Regions from separate parts of the Paenibacillus sp. EPM92 genome, predicted to be linked through region 2. Evidence: riboswitches for the same ligand, from Rfam matches in the RefSeq annotation. Region 2 holds a riboswitch; each other region holds the start of a gene.
What was found. A riboswitch is a leader RNA that binds a small molecule or an ion and turns the genes downstream of it on or off. The one in region 2 is predicted to bind cyclic di-AMP.
Positions count from the first base shown of each region.

Region 1 (8,924 bases), on a different contig from region 2:
CGATTAAAAAGATGACATGCTCGATAAGTACGGCATTCTCCAACTCTCCGTGGCTCCTTCCTATATAAACCCAACGATCGTCTATTAACGCATTAACGAGCCAAGGCGTTCTCGAAATGCTCGATCTGTTCGTTCGTGCCAATGATGACCATGACGTCCTTCTCGTCTACGGTATCGGTAGCCGTCGGCGCGATGATCACGTCGCCATGCTTCTTATTGATAGCGACGACGCTGCAGCCATAACGAGCCCGGGTATCAAGCTCCTTCAACGACAGACCGTCCAAACACTTCGGAACGGCCAGCTCGGCGATCGTGTACTCCTTCGACAGCTCGATATAATCGAGCAGATTCGGGGAAACCAGCTGATGCGCGACGCGAATGCCCATATCCCGTTCCGGGAAAATGACCCGGTCGACGCCGATCTTATGCAGCACCTTCCCGTGCAGCTCGGACAACGCCTTGGCCACAACCATCTTCACCCCGATATCCTTCAAGAGGATCGTCGTCAGGATGCTGGCTTGAATATCGTTGCCGATCGCTACGATCACGCAATCAAAATTCCGGATCCCAAGCGAACGAATGACATCTTCGTCCGTCGAATCCGCAACGACGACGTGCGTGAGCTCTTCGCTCATTTCTTCTACCGCTTCCTCGTCCATATCGATCCCCATTACTTCATAACCGAGCTGTATGAGCTCCTTTGCCAGACTCGAGCCGAAACGGCCGAGTCCGATTACCGCGTACTGACTGCGTTTCATCGAATGCCTCTCCCTATCCAATCGTAATTTTCCCTTCCGGGTATCTGAACAGCTCTTTCTCTGCCTTCGGACCGAGCGCATACGCGAGCGTCAACGGACCGAGCCGGCCGATAAACATCGTAAGGGCGATCATCAACTTGCCGAACGTGGTCAAATCGGGCGTGAGCCCCATCGTCAGTCCGACCGTGCCGAAAGCCGACGTCGCTTCGAACAAAATCATCAGGAAATTGTGATCTTCCGTCGTGGACAGCAGCATGGTGACGAAGATGACCCAGAACAAGGCGATCATGGTTAACGTAATCGCTTTAAGAATCCGGTCTTTGCCGAGCCGGTTATGGAACAGCACGATATCCTCTTTCCCCCGGATCATCGCGATAATCGCCCCGATCAGCGTCGTGAACGTCGTCGTCTTGATCCCGCCGCCCGTCGATCCCGGGGACGCCCCGATGAACATGAGAACAATAATGAAAAACTGCGACGCCTGCCTCATGCCCGCGATGTCGATGCTGTTCGCGCCGGCCGTTCGAGGGGAGACCGATTGAAAGAACGAAGCCAGTATTTTACCGTTCCAGTTAAGCGTGGCAAGCGTCTTCGGATTCGTAAATTCAAAGATGAAGATGACGATGGCCCCGACCAGGATCAGAATGCCGCTCGCGCTCAACACGACCTTGGAATGGAGCGACAGCCGGCGGCGCTGCTTGTACTCCATCAAGTCGGACAGGACGACAAACCCGATCCCTCCTAATATAATCAACGCCATGGAGACGATATTGATCACATAATCGTCCGCGTAAGCCGTAATGCCGGAGAACCGGCCGGTAATCGGACCGAACAGATCGAACCCGGCGTTGTTAAAGAACGAGATCGCATGAAACACCCCATACCCCAGCGCACGCACCGGACCTAAATCGAACGACCACCGGATGGCGAAGATGACAGCCGCTGTGAACTCGATCGTCAACGAGTACACCAGAACTTTACGGATTAAGCGCACGATGCCTTCCATGCTGCCCTGATTCATCGCTTCTTGAAGAATGAGCCGTTCTTTCAGCGAAAGCCGCTTCTTCAAGGCGAAGGCGAACAGGGTGGCCATGGTCATGAACCCGAGACCGCCGACCTGAATCAACGAAATAATGACAATCTTGCCGAATAAAGACCAATGAGTGCCTGTATCGACTACGACCAGACCGGTCACACAGGTCGCCGAGGTCGCCGTGAACAACGCGTCCAGGAAAGGCGTCGGCACCCCGGACGCCGCTGACACCGGGAGCGTTAACAAGCCGGCGCCCGCCAGTATGATCAAGGCGAACCCGATGACCAAAATTTGCGGCGGGGTAAGCTCGATTTTTTTCGATTTGGATTTCATCCTGAACCTGCACCTTCTCAACTTTTTATGAACAACAAAAAAAAGACACGGGAAACCCAGTGCCATCCAAGGTTCCTGTAACACAAGCCTACGAGGTTAGCTGACGGATTCGGGTATACAGGCCCCCTATCCATGCGGCCCGTTACCCGGCCCTGCACGGAATTCACCCCTATGATTCATGGTTCCCCCGTTTTCTTGAAGAAATTCGGCTTCTTATTCAATTGATATGAATTATAAGGTTCTTTGGAACGAAGTACAAAGCTCTATTTGGCGGAAAAGGAAGGATTTTCGGAACATTACGATACATGACAGCGCTCTCAAACGGTGAAGTCTTCTCCTTGCTTGTTTTTTCCGGCGGTTTCTCGTGATATCATGAGATTACCCTATTAGCATGGATGACCATAACGGAGAATACGATTAAGATAAGCTGTTACGATTTACCGGATAAGGAGTGTGTCATGCCCAACAAAGGTTCTCGTCCCCCCTTATGGCTGGCGGTCATCGGTCTTCTGCTGTACTTCGGGCTATCTTATCTCGCCCCGCTGTTTCAGGACCACAACGATCTTGACGGGGAAGCGCAGGCGGCGCCTGCCATTAGTAAAGCGGAAGCGGCCGACCTCGCGATCGCCTTCGCCGATCACAAATTCGGGCTCTCGCCCGGCCGCACGGCGGATACGTTGTTTCAATCGAACACGGTTCGCAGCGGGTACATCCAGAAGGAAGGCTTGGAGGAAGAGTATCGAAATCGGTTCGAGAAGCGTTATCCAATCGATTATTACGAAGTGGAAATCCGCGATGGGCAAGCCACCTATTACATCGGGGTCAACTTCAACAACCGTCAGGTGATCAGCTATAGCGCTTCGAAAGCGCCGACGGCCAAAACCGAAGCGCGGCCGGCGGCGGAAACGGATGCGTCCTCGATCGCCGTAAGCGCCGTCCGCGATATGGGCTTCGATCCGGCTGCGTTCACACTGGCTGGCAGCGCTGCGGACAAACGCCCGCCCGGCGAATTCGTATTCGTCAGCAAGACGGAGCGGATCGGCGAAGCCCCGCTGGAGCTGCACGTGCAGACGGCGAACGGGCAAGCGGTGTCGTTCCGCCCGGCATTCCCGCCGCCGGAAAGCTTCACACTCTGGCAGCAGATGCAGGACGAGCGGTCCGCTCTGATGACGCGGATCAGCTTGTTCGCATCGCTGCTGATGGCGCTCGCCGCCTTGATCCTCGTCGTACGGCAGCGCAAACAGATCGACTTCGCGCGCGGCGCGCTGCTGTCGATCGTGTTCCTGGCGATCTATGTGAGCAATAACTACAATCTGATGCCCGCCTTCCGTACGATGCACGGCAGCGGTCCTTCGGAGCCGGATGCGGTGTTGTACTTGTGGATCAGCAACATCTATGTGGCGCTGATGGCGTTGTCCTCTTACTTCGCCTTGGTTGCCGGAAGCCGGCTGACGCTTGACCGGGGCGAACGCCCGTGGGCCGTATGGCGTGATGCGGACTTCGCCGGGCAAGTGAAGCAGGCGATGAGCAGCGGATATGTGATCGCCCTGTTCATTCTCGGCATCCAGCAGGCGTTGTTCTTCGCCGCCACCGAGCTGTTCGACGTCTGGGCCGTGAACGACCCGACCGATTCGGTGTACAATATGCTGCACCCCGAATGGTTTCCGCTGCTGGCCTGGTCTGCAGCCATCTCCGAGGAAGCCGTCTACCGGGTGCTCGGCGTGTCGCTTATGCTGAAGCTGACACGCCGTCCTTTCGTGGCGGTGCTTGTGCCTAGCGTCATCTGGGCGATGAGTCACACCCAGTACCCGGTATACCCGGTGTACACCCGGCTTGTAGAGGTGTCGGTCATCGGCATCGTGTTCGGTTACGCGTACTTGCGGTACGGCTTCCTGACCGCCCTGTTCGCCCACGCGGCGATGGACAGCATCCTGATGGGCTTCTCGCTGATGTACAGCGGCGACGACAGGCAAGCCGCCGTCGGCCTCGCGTACTTCTTCGCGCCGGCTGTCGTCGGTTGGCTGCTGCACAGGCTGCACGGGCGCTTCAAGCCTCGATCCCCGTCGAATCCGCCGCTGCGCCATCCGTAATCGGGTCGGCGCTATCGCTTGCGCCGGGCCCGGCTTCGGCTCCTTCGGCGGGGCCGTTCAAGGAAGCGAGAATGTGCTGCGCCAGCTTTTCCCCGATACCGAGAGGCTTGAAGTCTTCGACTTGAGCCTCTTTTATTTTTTTCAACGAGCCGAAGTGCTTCAAGAGCGCCTTGCGCCGCTTCTCGCCGATGCCCGTGATCGAATCGAGCGTCGATACGGTCATCGACTTGGCGCGCGTCTCGCGGTGGAACGTGATGGCGAAGCGATGCACCTCGTCCTGGATGCGCTGCAGCAAATAAAATTCCTGGCTGTCGCGCGGCAATGGCACCACTTCGGGCGGATCGCCCATTAACAGCTGGGCCGTCTTGTGCTTGGCGTCTTTGACCAGACCGCATACCGGCAAATGCAAACCGAGCTCGTTCTCGAGCACGTCCACTGCAGCCGCCAGATGGCCCCTGCCGCCGTCGATGACGATCAGGTCGGGCATCTTCAGTCCTTCCTTCAACACACGCTCGTAGCGGCGTCTGACGACCTCACGCATCGTCTCGTAATCGTCCGGTCCCTGCACCGTCTTGATTTTGTACTTGCGGTATTCCTTGCGGTCCGGCTTGCCGTCCGTGAACACGACCATCGCCGACACCGGGTCGCTTCCCTGGATGTTCGAGTTGTCGAACGCTTCGATGCGATGGATCGTGCCCGTACCGAGGTATTGGCCCAAATTTTCAACGGCCTTGATCGTCCGCTCGGCATCCCGTTCGATCAGCTTAAACTTCTCTTCAAGCGCCACGCGCGCGTTGTCGCTCGCCATCTCAACCATGTTCTTCTTCAAGCCGCGGCGGGGCATGTGCACCCGCACCTTCAGCCAGCTTTCGAGCGCATCCTTGACGTCAGATTTCGTCTCGGCCGCGGCCGTCTCCTCCGGCACAGGCGTTCCCTGCTCCGCGTCTGCGCCCGCCGAAGGCGTCTCCACAGCGGCCGGACGTTCCTCCGCCGGATTCGGCGGCAGGAAAATTTCCTTCGGCAGCGCCGGGTTATCGCTGTAATACTGGGTCACGAACGAGGTGAAATCGTCATACGCTTCGCCATAGTAAGGGAACATCGTCGCATGCCGCTCGATAAGCTTCCCTTGGCGCATATATAGAATCTGGACACACATCCACCCTTTGTCGACGGCAAAGCCGAATACGTCGCGGTCCATCTTATCGTTCGTCGTAATCTTCTGCTTCTCCATGACGGCGTCGATGTGCACAATTTGATCCCGCAGCTCCTTGGCCCGTTCGAAGTTCAGCTCCTCGGCCGCTTCCTGCATTTTGCGCTTCAGGTCCTCCTTGATCTCGTCGTGGCCGCCGTTCAAAAAGCGCGCGATCTCCCCGACCATCTTATCGTACGTCTCCTGCTCGACCTCGAACTCACAGGGCGCGATACACTGGCCCAAGTGGTAGTACAGGCATACCTTATCCGGCAGCGTATTGCACTTGCGCAGCGGGTACAACCGGTCCAGCAGCTTCTTCGTTTCCTGAGCGGCGTACGCATTCGGATAGGGGCCGAAATATTTCGCCTTGTCCTTATGCACCCGCCGCGTCACTTCGAGCTTCGGATGCCGCTCATGCGTAATTTTTATATAGGGAAAAGATTTATCGTCCTTCAGGAGTACATTGTACCTCGGGACGTACTTCTTGATCAGATTGCACTCCAGGATGAGCGCTTCCATGTTGCTGGCGGTCACGATATATTCGAAATCGACGATTTCGCTCACCAGCAGCTGCGTCTTCGCCGTATGACTGCCCGTAAAATAAGTCCTCAGCCGGTTGCGCAATATTTTCGCTTTGCCGACATAAATGATCGTGCCTTCGCGGTTCTTCATCAAGTAACAGCCCGGCAGCTCCGGAACGAGCGAAAGCTTCGTTTTGATCGCTTCCAGCGTCTTCTTCCGGTCCTGCGGATTCCATTCCCCATGCGTGTCCGACATGCCCTTCTCTCCTTTCGCAGGGAACAAAAAAAGCTCTTTTTCAGCATAGCAGAAAAAGAGCTTTTTCTCACGTCATCGTCAGACTGCCAAATTATTGATGGCGGCCCAATACGTTCTTCAACGCGTCTTTCGATTGGAAGCCGACGACCTTGTCCACCGGTTGACCGTCTTTGAAGACGATCAAGGTCGGGATACTCATAACGCCAAAGCGCGAAGCGGATTCCGGATTGTCGTCCACGTTCACCTTCGCGATCTTCACGTTGTCGCCGAGTTCTTTATCCAGCTCTTCCAGGACCGGAGCGATCATTTTGCAAGGACCGCACCAGGGAGCCCAGAAATCTACGAGAACCGTACCGGATCCTTCCACTTCACCGGTGAAGGATTGATCAGTCACATTTACAATAGCCATGATGGGAATTCTCCTTTCGCGGATAATGTCAACATGTAAAGTATACCACATTGCTTTCACTTTTCAACCGAACCAAAGTTTGCATAATTGTCACTTTCGCATCCTTTACAATCATCTGCGAAGTTGGGTATACTAGGCCTATATAATTACGATAAGTCTCGCGGTGTGCGATCGGACGTTCCTGAAGAGCCCTTCTTCGGGCCGCACGAAGCGACAAGGAGGAACTGAAATGAGTAACGATCCGAAACATCCGGAATTGCACGTATATGAAGAAGAGCGCAATGACTTGATCGATGTCGCGTTGGGCTTCGGGGTTTTCTTCGGCGTTTTGTTTTTAATCGCGATCGTAGCCACAGTCATCACGCTGGTTGCGAAGTAACGATTGGGTAAGGCGATACCTGCTGCCGGATGAGGCAGCAGGTATTTTTTTGTGCGCGAGGCCCGTCCGCGGTCTGTGCGCGGCTCGTGCACAAGGGTTTGTGCGTGCGGTCCTTGCCGCGCCCCGTACTCCCTGCCTATTCCTTTATTTCGATCCCCGCTTGTTATACCCGTTCACCATCACCACATCGACGAAAGGCCGAATCCGGTCCATAATGCGCCGGCCCTTATACTCCTCGTCCCCGTCCTTGCTCGTAAAGCTGAAATGCTTCTCCAGCGCGTCCAGATCGTGATTCGACGTGAAGAACGTCGGCTTCCGGTTCATCCGGTAGTTCAGAATCGCACCCATCACATGATCGCGCAGCCACGGATTTAAATTTTCCGCGCCGATGTCGTCGAACACGAGCAGGTCGGTTTCTTTCAGGATGTCGATCGTCTCCTTCAGCTTCAGCGGGTCCTGGAACATCGACTTCAAATCCTCGGCAAAATCCGGCATATACACAATTGCGCCGGTATAGCCGTCCTTCGCCAGCTCGTAGAGCATGTAACACATCAGGAACGTCTTCCCGGTGCCGAAATGGCCGGCCAAGTACAAGCCCGTCTGCGGCAGCCCTTTCGTACGCACGTTCAAAATATAATCCATCACTTGCCCGACCGCTTCCTCCCGCTGCGGATCCTTGTCCAGAATCTCCAGCGACGAATACCCTTGGGAAAGCGCGCGTTCATCCACATAAAAGCTTCGGATCCGGCTGCGAACCGCATCCTGCGTCGACTTCGCCAAAAACTTCTTGCACGCCACCTTATGATCGTAGACGCGCGTCCAGTCATCCCCCGGCTCCACCTGGAGCATCGTGTAATGGCCTTCGAGATCGTTCGGGCAGCGGTCAAGCCCCGGACAATTCGTACAATTATTGTATTCCTTCACATATTGATGCAGCTTGTTTAAATTCAGCTTGATCGTCTGGTTATCGAGCTGCGGATACTTGCTCCGCAGCTTCACGATCAGCGGATCGGCCGCAACCTCGCGCAGCTTCTCTTCCGCTTGCTTCAACAGCTGCCGGCCCTGCGAGCCGCGCAGCAGCTCCCCTAGCGATTCCAACGCGAAGCACCTCCCCCATGAAGTACCTGTTTCTCTTCTCCGGTTCTCTCACTCAGTCCCCGGCAGCCGCTACCTTTGTCCGTCCAGCTGCTGCGCTTTCCGGCGCAGCGCCTCCCGCTCCTCATCCGAACGCGGCTTGCTCGGGGCCGAATCCGGCACGATCGGAATGAGCGGCTTCTGCCTTGCGCCGCCACGGCCGGACTTGGCCGTACCTCCGCTGCCTCCGCGATAGGCGCCCTGCGTGCCCTGAGCCGTTTTTTTCTCGCTGTACGCCATCTGCTCGCGCACGTAACGAACGGCTTGCTCGAACGATCCGACCTGTTTCCCCAGCATGTCGGTGACGATCGCTTCCATATATTTTTTCGACCAGGAACGTTTGGTGACATAAATATAATGAATAAGGACGTTGATCACTTCTTCATGCAAACCGTAATTCAGCTCGACCTTCGCCAGCGTATCGAGCAGCCCGTCCGGCACCGTGCCTTTCGAAAAAATTTTCTCCAGCAAAAACATGTACGGCTCGTTCCGCAAAATGTAATTATACTGATGCTGGTTGCACTCTCCTTGAAACAAATCCGGCACGTCCAGGTAAAATTCCATCTCGACCGGCTTATCCTTCGAAACGGCCCCTTCCACCTTCTCTTCGCCTTCCGCATCGGCCTTGCCGGGCAGCTTGGCCATCCACCTTACCCTATCTTCCGTTCGTTTCTTATCTTGACGGAATACTTGGTTCGCTTTATGCTGCAGCAGCTCGAGCGCGAGCGTGCCCGCTTCGTCGAATACGCCGTCCTCGTCCAGCAGCCGGCAGATGTCGGTTAGGTAGAGGCTGTACTTTTTCGCTACGAAATTGATCGT
Region 1 covers NZ_BCPS01000051.1:2,226-11,149, reverse strand. Annotated here, with positions in the region: gene JMF85_RS09755 (cation:proton antiporter) at 1-43, opposite strand, end outside; gene JMF85_RS09750 (potassium channel family protein) at 93-758, opposite strand; gene JMF85_RS09745 (TrkH family potassium uptake protein) at 772-2,124, opposite strand; cyclic di-AMP (ydaO/yuaA leader) riboswitch at 2,195-2,345, opposite strand; gene JMF85_RS09740 (CPBP family intramembrane glutamic endopeptidase) at 2,583-4,214, shown strand; gene uvrC (excinuclease ABC subunit UvrC) at 4,171-6,183, opposite strand; gene trxA (thioredoxin) at 6,275-6,592, opposite strand; gene JMF85_RS09725 (YqzM family protein) at 6,822-6,971, shown strand; gene zapE (AFG1/ZapE family ATPase) at 7,116-8,069, opposite strand; gene JMF85_RS09715 (DnaD domain protein) at 8,139-8,924, opposite strand, start outside.
Region 1: it holds a riboswitch for cyclic di-AMP, as region 2 does, so the genes downstream of both, JMF85_RS09745 (TrkH family potassium uptake protein) here and JMF85_RS16205 (KamA family radical SAM protein) in region 2, are expected to answer to the same signal.

Region 2 (3,450 bases):
TCCAAGCCAATTGTACGAGGCCAAGTGTTAGCAGCACTTGGTCTTTATTAAATAAATCATAACATATGATGAGCATCCCAGCAATTATTAGTTACCATGACCGAACAACGGATTATTGTAGATGATGCAGCGGACTGAATCGGGGCTCTCGCTGCGATGATGTTCGACCGATGTGTTTGTCATCTTCCGCCTCATGCGGACAATTGAATAATCAATTCCATTGCTTCTTACTTAGAATTGCGATAAGATTAGAATAATTATAAATAGTGAGATTCATTTCGCGGACAATAAAAAAATTTACGCGCGTCGAGACTAAAGGAGAGTGCATCCATGATGGTATTGGAACAACTCGACAAAATCAATCGGCAGTTGAGGAGCAGCAACTATAAATTAACCCCCCAGCGCGAAGCGACGGTTCGGGTTTTATTGGAGAATGAGCAGGAACATCTGAGCGCCGAGGATGTGTATATGCTCGTGAAAGACAAATATCCCGATATCGGCCTGGCTACTGTATACCGGACGTTGGAGCTGCTGGCCGAGCTTCATATCGTGGAGAAGATGAACTTCGGAGACGGGGTTGCCCGCTTCGACCTCCGCAGCGAAGAACATACGCATATGCACCATCATTTGATTTGCACGGTATGCGGGGCGCTCAAGGAAATCAAAGACGATTGGCTGCTTGAATTGGAGAATCGACTTCAACAAGAATATGGCTTTAAAGTAACGGATCATCGTCTCGACTTCATGGGCACCTATCACACCTGCAAAAGTAGCGAATGTAAAAGAGCAAGCAAGGCAATATCTTAAAATGCCTTGCTGACGGGGAGTCTTTCGATCTTGGAAAGACTTCTTTTTGTTGTGCAGGAGAAGACCCGCCTGCATAACCGTTGCGAAGTTACCGGAAGACCGAGAGGATCTATGGAGCTGGCAAAATCAGCCTAAACTCGTCGGCGAGGTAAAAACTTCAAGCTTCGCAGTTGACTGGCCGTTAAGGTTAAGGTATGATGTGAAGTAATCGTAAAAATTACAAATATTATTGTCGTGAACGGCCCCGGTCCAAGTTGTAGTGACAAAAATGCTAACATCCGGTCAGGGAATTGTGCCCTAACCCTGCGTGCTGGGTTTATAGCGGTTTACATGGGGGGGTGTGATATTGAAGAAGAGCACACAAAACGATGATGAGACGATCATTAGTCATCACTCCCAGACACAATGGCAACGCCGGGAACAGGAATTGGCCTGTTGGGTGCAGCGGGCGAAGCCAAGAAAGCGTCCCAAACAAACCGTTATTTTGGGGAACACCCCGGTCGATGCCGAACTGCTTATGGCTCTTACCCTCCTTAAGCGGACGCGCATCCAGACGGAATTTTCTTGCGCGGGCGTAAGTTTATTGGATGAACCTGAAGATCATTCGCTCTATGCGTATATAACCATCACCGGCTCGGCGACAGCGGATCGATTCGTACAGCTGGCCCTGACACGGATGAGACACCGTCTGCTTGTAACATGGGAGCCGCGCCGGAACCGGTACGATCTTTCTTCATTTTTTATCGGACACAACCGTTCTTTCTGCTTGCTGATGCAACGATGCGCGGAAATATTCGCTGAGCTTGAGGACGAGCAATCAAGGTAATTGGCAACTGTAGAGGAGGTGAACAGGATGAGGGTAATCGTAACATTGGCTTGCACGGAAACGGGAGATCGTAACTATACGACGACAAAAAACAAAAAGAATCAAACCGGACGATTGGAAATGCGCAAATATTGTCCGCGTCTCCAAAGACACACCTTACATCGGGAAACCAGATAAACATATTTCCTTGACTTCTCAAAAATGTTTGTATATCATAAACGTACGCTTAATTTCCGGTTTTCGAATCGGAAAGCGGGGGAACCAATGTAATTGGGGCGAATCATGTAACGATGTAGGGAACCATCTTTCCCGAGCCCGGCAGCTAACCTCGTCAGCAGGAGATGGGTCAAGTTTCTACATGCATTAACCTGCATCTATTGACCCGAGATCAGGGTCTTTTTGTTTGTTTGAAGACCCTTCGAATGACGATCGGTTATCGCCATGCTGCGATATCGTTCGTCTCGAATCGGGTCTTTTTGTTTTACTTGTTAAAAGAAAGCACAAATCGTTTATTCCAGGAAAAGGAGGGAACAGATCAGGTCTGTGGTTTGAAAAAACTCGTAGTAGGAGGAGCAAATATGACACAGCCGAAATATATAACGGATATTGATAAGATACTGGAAATTCCTGAGGATGAAAGAAAGAAGCTTAAACCGATTACAGATAAGTTTGTATTTCGGGTGAACGACTATTATTTGAACCTGATTGATTGGGACGATCCTGAAGATCCGATCCGAAAGCTGGTCATCCCTAATGAAGGGGAGTTATCCGAATATGGGCGCTGGGATGCCTCCGATGAGGATACCAATTACGTAGTGCCGGGCTGCCAGCACAAATATCGGACTACGGCTCTCTTGCTGGTTTCTGAAGTATGCGGTGCATACTGCCGATATTGTTTCCGGAAGCGACTCTTTCGCAATGACGTTCATGAAGCGACGAAAGATATGGATCCCGGTCTAGCCTACATTGCGAGTCATCCGGAAATTAACAACGTGCTGCTTACCGGAGGAGATAGCTTGATTCTGGCAACAGCCAAATTGGAAAGCATCCTGAGCCGGTTAAGAGAAATCGACCATGTTAAAGTTATACGGCTCGGTTCGAAAATACCTGTTTTTAATCCGATGCGGATTTATGAAGACGAACGATTGCTGGAAGTCATCCGCCGTCATTCAAGCGTAAACCAGCGGATTTATGTGATGGCGCATATCAATCATCCTCGCGAGATTACCGCCGAAGCCAAGAAAGGCTTTGAAGCTCTTCATCAAGCCGGCGCTATTGTTGTCAATCAGACGCCTATTCTTAGAGGGATCAACGATAACCCCGAACGATTGGCAGAGCTGCTGGATAAGCTGTCATGGGCCGGCGTAACCCCCTATTATTTCTTCGTCAATCGTCCGGTGGCCGGCAATCGCGAGTTCGTTCTGCCGCTGCAGCAAGTGTACCGAATCGTGGAAGAAGCCAAGGCGCGCACTTCAGGCTTAGGTAAAAGGGTGCGTCTATCCATGAGTCACACCTCCGGCAAAATCGAAATTCTGGCTATTGATAACGGAAAGGCCTATCTGAAATATCACCAGTCGCGGGATAACGAATACGGCAAGTTCATGGTGTTGGATTGCCCTGAAGATGCGGCATGGTTCGATGATCTGCCAGGTAGCGATCAATATTGGCAGAAGCCCCAAAAGAAAACCGATGAAGTTATTTCGGTGAATGAGCTCCCTGATCTGCCGCGAGCGCATGCTAGATGAACAACCACATAAGTCATGTAATAAAGCATCGCTGTGCTATATTCTAACTTGATATAAACAGGATAATAGGAT
Region 2 covers NZ_BCPS01000069.1:36,624-40,073, forward strand. Annotated here, with positions in the region: gene fur (ferric iron uptake transcriptional regulator) at 331-807, shown strand; gene JMF85_RS16195 (hypothetical protein) at 1,148-1,633, shown strand; gene rpmG (50S ribosomal protein L33) at 1,661-1,810, shown strand; cyclic di-AMP (ydaO/yuaA leader) riboswitch at 1,847-1,986, shown strand; gene JMF85_RS16205 (KamA family radical SAM protein) at 2,212-3,378, shown strand.

Region 3 (8,924 bases), on a different contig from region 2:
AAGAGCGGTAAGCGGTGTCCAGGGGATGGTACTCCGATGGGTCGACGCCGTTCGGAACGACAAAGGCCTGGATCCCCGCGTTCTGAAGCATGCGCAAGACGGCGGGACTGACACAGGTTACGGTCGCGCTTCTTCTTAGAACGCTTAAAAATGCGGGATCATAGTAAGTGCCGTGGACCGTAAACAGGAACGGCACCCGCAGCGTTCGAGCCGCCTCCAGGGCTACGATCCCGGAGGGAACTTGATGGGCATGGACGAGATCGATCTTCTCCGTTCGAATAATCGATTGAAGCATGGCCATGTGGGCGCTGCGATTGGCCTCATCCCGCTCGTAGTCGTCCCCGACGAAATCAATCTCGTATACCGGGCAGCCGAGCCCCAGGAATGGCTCCAGCAGCTTTCCTTTTTTGGCGGCGATCAAGACGGAGGCTCCTTTTCGAAGCAGTTCTCTCGTTAGAGACAGCGTATAGGTTTCCGTCCCGCCGATATTCAACTGATCGAGTACCATCAGAACCTGAAGGGGGGGAGCGGGGAATTCCAGCCCGGATCTGGGAAGAATCAAACGGAGCGGGCCCGCCTTAGCCCGCCGTTTTCGGATTCCGGCATATGACTTCGGACTCGTGCTTTCGTTGTACGCCGTTCTTTTTTTGAGCGGAATTACGGATTTTTTAGGTAACGCGCGTCTGCTTTTTTTCAAGACTTCACCTCCAATCAGGATGGGGCGTACCTATACTCATGCATATGTCTCATGGATTGGGAATGATAGGTGCATTCGTGGATAGGCTGTAAATTTTATTAAATACGCATATATCCTATTAAAATTTTGCAGAAGGCGAATATAGTGTAGTACCAATAAGTTTGGCAGTGGTTATGAGGTGAAGCATTTGGGGTCACCTATTCCAAGTCAAGGAGTGAACGCTATGGAAAGCTCCCAACCTTCTAAACCGTTCGACGACGCGCTGCTGGAGTTCGTATGCGAGCGATTCCAATTGGGCAGATTCATCCGATTTGACGGTATGCTGGGCGGTTCATTCAATGTGAACATGAAAATGACAACGTCCGACGGAACCTTTGCGGTCCGGGTGCTGAACCGCTCTGCCGCTCCGGAGCATTTGGGGCATGCCCGGCAGGCAATTGCGCTTCTGCGTGCGAACGGCATTCCCGCTGCGTGCCCGTTGACGGCGGTGGGAGGCGATCCGTTTATCCGATATAAGGAAAAACTGGTACAGGTGACTCCGTTCGTAAGCGCGGATTCGTTTCAATGCAGAGAAGCGCAGGTTTTTGAGAGCGCCCGCATGTTAAGAGCGTTTCACGAATCGCTTGTCCAAGTTCCGGCAGGCCCCCGTCCTTCGTGGTCGTTCTATGCCGATGCGGCCTATTATACGGAAGCGCTTGAGCGGATGCGCAGCTTGTCCGGTATACCGGCGGATGAACGGGCCGAGGCCGAGAAGCTGACCCGGCGGGTGCTGGATCAGTGGGGGGATGCCGCAAGCGGCTTGCCTTGCACGACGCTTCACGGCGATTGGCATTTTTGGAATCAGTGTTATGCGGAAGACCGCGTTTGCCTCGTGATGGATTTTGATTTTATGCAGCAGGGACAGCGTGTTCAAGACATCGCCTATGCGCTGTGGGTCATTAACTTGCTGCTTCCCGAGCATGCGGATACGTTTGATCGTTGTTTTCTCCGGGGCTACGGGAAGTTGACCGAGGAGGAAGCAGCCATTATGCCCATCGCGGCAGCCAGAGTCAGCTTGTTCTTCTTGTGCCATGCCGCCAATGCCTCGAGCCCGGCGCAAAGCTGGCGTAAACATTATCGCAAACAGCTGCCGTTCATCCGATCGATGCTGGCGGAAGGCGGGCAGCGGGTGGTGCGGTTGGCCCAGGAAAGTCAACTCTGATTGGCCGGAGTAAGCGCGAGAAGCGGCAGGCGACATGCCCGAATGCGCTCAGTCACAAAACGTCCAAAAAGACAACGAAAAATAGCCCGGTTGAGTCATTCTTCCAAGCAGCGGTTTACGATATATTACGAATGGAAATACTGATCGCTGTAACCAGGGAAGGGGATAATTTGGAAATGAAAAAGCTGCCATTCACGTTTGGACTCGTCCTGCTTTTATCTCTCTTGTTGTCGGGCTTAGCAAGCGCTCACGTGACCGTGCAACCGAAAGAAACGACACAGGGAAGCTATGAGAAATTCACTGTCCGCGTACCGTCGGAAAAAAACGAACCGACCGTAAAGGTTGAAGTGAAATTTCCGCTGGACGCGGTAACCGTTTCCCGCTTCGAGCCGAAGCCCGGCTGGAAGTACGAGCTGACCAAAGAAGGCGATAAAATCAGCGGCGTCATCTGGACGGCAACCGGAGAAGGCCTTGGACCGACGGAATTCGGCGAATTTTACATGCAGGGCAAAGTCGCCGATACGGCTACCGCGATTACGTGGAAGGCGTATCAGACTTATAAAGACGGCAGCGTAGTCGAATGGGTCGGCGCCGAAGGTTCGGACAAGCCGGCTTCCGTGACGAAGGTGAATGCGAAGCCGGCAGGTGCGGCAGCCGATAGCCACGGACATACCGCAGCGCCGTCAGCGGGCGATTCGCCAGCCGCAGCTTCGACTGACGGGGCATCGAACACGCCGCTTTACTTATCGATCGCAGCCGTTGTGCTGAGCGCAGCGTCTCTGCTTGTTTCACTGGTGCGCAAGAAATAAGCGAACTTCCGATTCGCGGTAAGCCTGCTTCTTCCTTCCGGGAGAAGCAGGCTTTTTGCGTTGTCGGCAGAACGGCGGCGCTTTCTCCTGCGGCATCCGCGCATTCCCCTACAACCCATGCTTATACGGTCCGTCAGATCGGCCGATACCGCTCCGCTTCACCGGATCGCGGCTCCACGGATTCCGCCTGCTGCCTGCTTCGGCAAGCGTGGAGAAACCGGCCGAATATCCGTTCATAATATTGCAATCGTCGGGGGATGCTGGAAGTAGGCAATCGATCAGCCCCATCTCACTTCTGTTCAGGAGGAATAAATTCACATGTTTAACCGATTACGAACGAAGAAAACAACACTGCTGCTTACGATCGCTCTGCTGCTTAGCTTTGCCGTCTCAGGAACGGTGTTCGCCTTCGGCAAAGGCGCCCAAGGACCAGATGTTTACGCTGTGCAAGGGATGTTGAAGTCGCTCGGTTATTTCTCCGGCTCCATATCGGGTTATTACGGACCCGTCACGGAGAACGGGGTCAAGAGGTTCCAGAAGGCGTACGGCCTTCCGGTAACGGGGGCGGTCGACGATAAGACGCTGCAATCGATCCTATGGGCTTACGGTAATTTGAAAATTCCGAAGAAGCCTGCGCCCGCTCCGACGCCAACGCCAACCCCGGCTCCGGCTCCGAATCCGCAGTCGCCAAGCGACAACAAGCTTAGCGCGGAGGAGCAGCAGATGATCGACTTGGTCAATGGGGCGCGTACCCAGGCCGGCTTACCGGCGTTGACTGTCGATCCGCAGTTGTCCCATGTGGCGAAGTTGAAAAGTCAGGATATGGTGGATAAAAATTATTTTTCCCACCAGTCCCCGACGTATGGCTCGCCCTTCGATATGATGAAGCAGTTCGGCATCAGCTACCGCAACGCCGCCGAGAATATCGCCTGCAACAAAGGGGTAGAGGCGGCACACCAAGCGCTGATGAATTCGTCCGGACACCGCGCCAACATATTGAGTAACGATTTCACGCACATCGGCGTCGGCATCGTCGACGGCGGTCCGTGCGGCAAAATGTTCACACAGATGTTTATCTCTAAATAACCAAACCAGAGCAAGCTCCAGCAAAGCACAAACTTTGCGGGAGCTTGTTTGTTGTTATAAACTAATAAAAAAACGGAGGTTTGAACGAGATGAAAGCAACGGTCTGGAAAGAATTTAAAGAGTTTGCCATGAAGGGCAATATGATTGATTTGGCGATCGGGGTTATTGTCGGCGGCGCCTTCGGCAAGGTGGTCACGTCCATCGTCAACGATTTGGTTATGCCCCCGATCGGCCTGCTGCTGGGCCGTGTAAAATTCCAGGACTTGTTCATCAGTCTGGACGGCCGGTCTTTCGCTACGCTGGAAGATGCCAAGAAAGCGTCGGCGCCGACGTTAAACTACGGCTTGTTTATCAGCACAATGCTTGATTTTCTGATCATTTCGTTCGTCATCTTCATTGCCGTGAAGCAATTGAACCGACTGCGCAAGAAGGAGGAGGCAAAGCCCGATCCGAAAGCCGGCTTGCAGGAATGCCCGGAATGTTTATCCGAGATCCCGAAGAAAGCGATTCGCTGCAAATATTGCACGGCTGTCGTGAAAGCGCAAGCGAACGGACAAGCCTGATCCATAGCGGCACTTCAGTAGATCCATTCCATGTTGGGTATCTTAAGATGTAACAGACCAGAGAGGATGGACATGTTTATGAATATAGGCTCGGCTGTGCAGGAACAACTCGTCTTTATTCATCAGCCTTATAACATGCCGCCTGCATTCATAACCGTATGCCGGAAAACCGTACCCTGGCGGATTCCCCGCCAATAGCTGCGATGCCTCATCGTCTCGCCCATTTTTGGACGGTTGCCGCACCAGTATACGTGACCCTTCATAAACTGAATTTGACTGTATCCCTAGACCTTGTATTGATACAAAAACCCGGGCAAGGAGGGGTGACATTTGAAGGGCAGCGATCACAAAAGTAAATTTTTACTCACCAATCGCGAACGCGAAGTATTTGAACTGCTGGTGCAGGACAAAACGACGAAAGATATCGCGCAGCAGCTGTTTATCAGTGAGAAAACCGTACGCAACCATATCTCCAACGTCATGCAGAAATTAAATGTAAAAGGGCGTTCGCAAGCGGTTGTCGAGCTGATTAAGCTTGGGGAGCTGCAGATCTGAGGAAATCCAATGGACCTAACAAAGTCTTCTTTTTACGGTTCTTCTTTGCGGAGAATCGTAAGACGAGGGCTTTTTGGTTTGTGGAGGAGAGAAAAACTTGCCCTTTGCGTTTGAGTGTGGTATGATTACTTTAATCATATATTTGAAACCTTGATTCACATATTGCAAAGGGTTATCATTTGTGCGATGGTACCTTTTTCAATGTGTGAATTTTTTATTTGTTTCCAAAAATAAAAAGTACATGTTAAATAAAAATTTGGAGGTCATATTATGCAAACAGGTACAGTGAAATGGTTTAATGCTGAAAAAGGTTTTGGTTTTATCGAAGTGGAAGGCGGCAACGACGTGTTCGTGCATTTCAGTGCAATCACAGGCGATGGTTTCAAATCGTTAGATGAAGGTCAACGTGTTGAATTCAATGTCGTACAAGGAAATCGCGGTCCGCAAGCCGAAAATGTTGTAAAGCTGTAAAACCCAAAGCAAGCTGCCCTAACAAATATGGAGGGCAGCTTTTCTTTTGGATCATAAGGAGGGGTTCATCATGTATTTTCGGAAAAAATTGTTAGAGGATATCCCTACGGAAAATACGATGATTTGGTCATGTGAAAATGAAGACTGTAAGGGTTGGATTCGTGACAACTTTGCCTTTGAATGTCAGCCGATTTGCCGACAGTGTCTTGCTCCGATGGTAAGCAGCATGAAGATACTGCCGTTGCTCTTAAACTCGAACATCGACTTTAAATCACTTAAAAAAGGTGTGCAGATTTCTTAGCTGTCGCCCCCCTAATCAAGCCTTCTTTTTACGTTTCCTCTATAAGAGGGATCGTGAGATGAAGGCTTTTTGGTTGTTGGGGAAAAGAAAAAACGCGATTCATCGAGTAAAAAGCATGAAATAAAAGACCGCATGATATGTAAGCGGTATCACGCGTCGTTTTATCAAAACGATGTCTAATATCTTGATTTCATCTGTTTTACAGCTTTTTTGAATAAGCGTATGATACAACTCATGAAAACAAAATAACGTTTCTAATTCTAATTCGCTTAATTTCCCTTTGGGAAAGCGGGGGAACCAAACTCGAGCTTTGCTTATTGGTGTGAGAGCCAAAAATCAAAGTTTGAAGGGGTGAATCCTTGGACACAAACATCGGTAGTGTTTTTGTCCGAGGTAGGGTGCAACTCTCACCACCCGAATCCGTCAGCTAACCTCGTAAGCGTTGTGTGGAGGAGATGGGGAAACTGTGATCGTCTAACGTGACCACAGGGGAAGCGCCTCTGTGGCTTTTTATTGCCAAAAACCGGGATATCAAAAATGAAATGCGTCTTTATCGCTGAGTCCTTTAGGGGATCGGGGGAACCATTCGGTAATGGGCAAGGTTGTTACACCGCTTATTACTTTGGGGTGAATTTCTAAAGCAATCCCGTACATTTGTACATTTGCTTAGAATAGGGCGACTCTTACGTCCGAATCCGTCAGCTAACCTCGTAAGCGTAAAAAGAGAGGCGATTTTGTCGTGCGAAAGATACGGTTTTTTTGCCGTACCCAGGAAGCCGCGAGAAGAGTCCTCTTCTGTCAGGCTTCTTTTTTTATGTCTCTTTAGGATTTGAAGATGTACAACCGTTTGTGACTTTAGGAGTTGATATTTAATGTGGATAAAAACACAGCAACATCGGGTAAAATATCCAAATCATGAAGCAGAGAATCGGCTTCAAAAGGGGGAAGCATTCAAGATGATGTCTGCTTTGAAACGGTTCTTAATCGGTCGTCCTTTGAAATCCGAAGAACTCGCGGAAGAGAAGTTGAGCAAATTTAAGGCTCTTGCCGTATTATCATCGGATGCACTGTCTTCTGTTGCTTACGGCACGGAACAAATATTGCTGGTTTTAATGACAGTAGGTTTTGTGGCATTATGGTATTCCATTCCGATTTCCATTGCTGTATTAGGGTTATTAACGATTTTAATTCTTTCCTATCGCCAAACCATATATGCTTATCCGACGGGGGGCGGGGCATACATCGTATCGAAGGAGAATCTGGGGGTGCCTGTCGGTTTATTAGCAGGGGGATCCTTATTAGTTGATTATATTTTAACTGTGGCTGTTAGTATTTCTGCTGGAACCGATGCGATCACATCCGCTTTCCCTGGCCTTCACGACCATCGTGTTCTCATTGCTATTGTGATGATTGCTTTTTTGACCATCATGAATTTACGGGGAATCACGGAATCGGCTTCTATCCTTGCTTATCCGGTTTACCTGTTTGTCACTCTAATTGTGCTTCTTATCCTGAGCGGGTTATATAAATATGCTGCAGGCGGTGTTTCTGCAGCGCCCCAAACTCATGATATGGCAATCTCGGGAATTAGTTTATTTATACTCCTTAAGGCTTTCAGTTCCGGCTGTTCCGCATTGACCGGGGTTGAGGCCGTATCTAATGCAATACCTAACTTCAAGGCACCGGCGGAGAAAAATGCGGCAAGAACCCTGATGATGATGGGACTTATTTTAGGCAGCTTATTTATGGGGATTAGTTTTCTAGCCTATACCTATGGCATTACACCGAGACCTGAAGAAACCGTCGTTTCCCAAATCGCCGCTTCCACGTTTGGCCGGGGGCCCATGTATTATGCCATACAAGCTTCTACGGCTTTGATCTTATTTCTCGCTGCGAATACAGCCTATGCCGCATTTCCGCTGCTTGCCTACATGATGGCAAAAGACAAATTTATGCCCCGTATGTTTACCGCCAGAGGGGATCGACTCGGGTTTTCAAACGGGATCATCGTACTCGGTGTTTTATCGGCTATTTTAATTGTTATTGCTCAGGGACATACGGAAGGCCTGATTCCTTTGTATGCTTTAGGCGTGTTTATTCCGTTTACCTTGTCCCAAACAGGAATGATGCGCCGCTGGTGGAAAATGAAACCGAAGGGTTGGGCTATCAGCTTTTTAATCAATACAATCGGAATGATCACAACGTTCTCCATCTGCTTAATCTTTTTGATTACAAAATTTTCACAAGTATGGATCACATTCCTTTTCCTTCCGGTTGTTATCTATTTCTTTATTCGTATCCACAAGCATTACCTGAATATGGCTAATGAACTGCGGATTGATCCGAAAGCAGAGACGCCAGTGACCAAAGGAAATGTGATCGTTGTCCCGGTGGCAGGGGTTAATCGGGTCGTTTTAAATACGATCGGGTATGCCAAGTCGATATCAGAGAACATTATTGCCGTTTATGTTGCTTTTGACGACGATGATGCACAGAAGATGGAGAAAAAATGGGAGGAGTGGAATTCAGGCGTTCGGCTTGTTATTTTAAAATCCAGTTATCGGAGCATACTGAGACCTTTAATTAAATTTATCGATACAATTGAATGGAAAACCAGCGAGACGGATTATGTAACGGTGATGATTCCGCAATTTATTACAAGGAGTTGGTGGCACAATTTTCTGCATAATCAATCCAGTATATTAATTCGTGCCTATTGATTAAATCGAAAAGACGTTACGATTTCGACTGTACCTTTTCATTTGAAGCATTAATTAGAGCTGCTGCGTTCAGACCAAAATCCACGAATGGAGGCACCTGATGTTGAATTTATTTGAGCTGGCGAATCTTCATCCTGATATTGAAGCTGTTCACGAGGTCGTCCAGGCTTTAAAGGCTCGCATTGATGGTAAAGAAGTCGGAATTAAAATCCTGAAGAATGAAGCCGGTCATTACTTTTATGAACTAAGTCATTATTATAGAGGAGCGGATAATGCCAACCCGTACGTTTCAACGGACAATCGGTTTGCTTCAGTCGAAGAGGCGGCACGGGGAGCGCTCCGGTCGGCAACGATGTTTTACCGGAGCACCGATGAGGGTGGAACTTGGTTGAAGAACGAATCCTTTTATCCGTAATATCAAGCGAAGATTTTTGTGCCGGCGGCCCCCTGCCCCGCACGAATCTGAAGCAGGACCTCCGCAATTGCGAAGGTCCTGCTTCAGATTACGCTCCAGTTAAATC
Region 3 covers NZ_BCPS01000054.1:71,170-80,093, forward strand. Annotated here, with positions in the region: gene JMF85_RS10565 (glycosyltransferase) at 1-697, opposite strand, end outside; gene JMF85_RS10570 (phosphotransferase) at 921-1,898, shown strand; gene JMF85_RS10575 (YcnI family copper-binding membrane protein) at 2,075-2,707, shown strand; gene JMF85_RS28360 (hypothetical protein) at 2,816-2,944, opposite strand; gene JMF85_RS10580 (peptidoglycan-binding protein) at 3,026-3,793, shown strand; gene mscL (large-conductance mechanosensitive channel protein MscL) at 3,883-4,356, shown strand; gene JMF85_RS10590 (helix-turn-helix domain-containing protein) at 4,687-4,911, shown strand; gene JMF85_RS10595 (cold-shock protein) at 5,182-5,382, shown strand; gene JMF85_RS10600 (cold-shock protein) at 5,453-5,683, shown strand; cyclic di-AMP (ydaO/yuaA leader) riboswitch at 5,940-6,140, shown strand; cyclic di-AMP (ydaO/yuaA leader) riboswitch at 6,228-6,416, shown strand; gene JMF85_RS10605 (APC family permease) at 6,640-8,403, shown strand; gene JMF85_RS10610 (hypothetical protein) at 8,504-8,818, shown strand.
Region 3: it holds a riboswitch for cyclic di-AMP, as region 2 does, so the genes downstream of both, JMF85_RS10605 (APC family permease) here and JMF85_RS16205 (KamA family radical SAM protein) in region 2, are expected to answer to the same signal.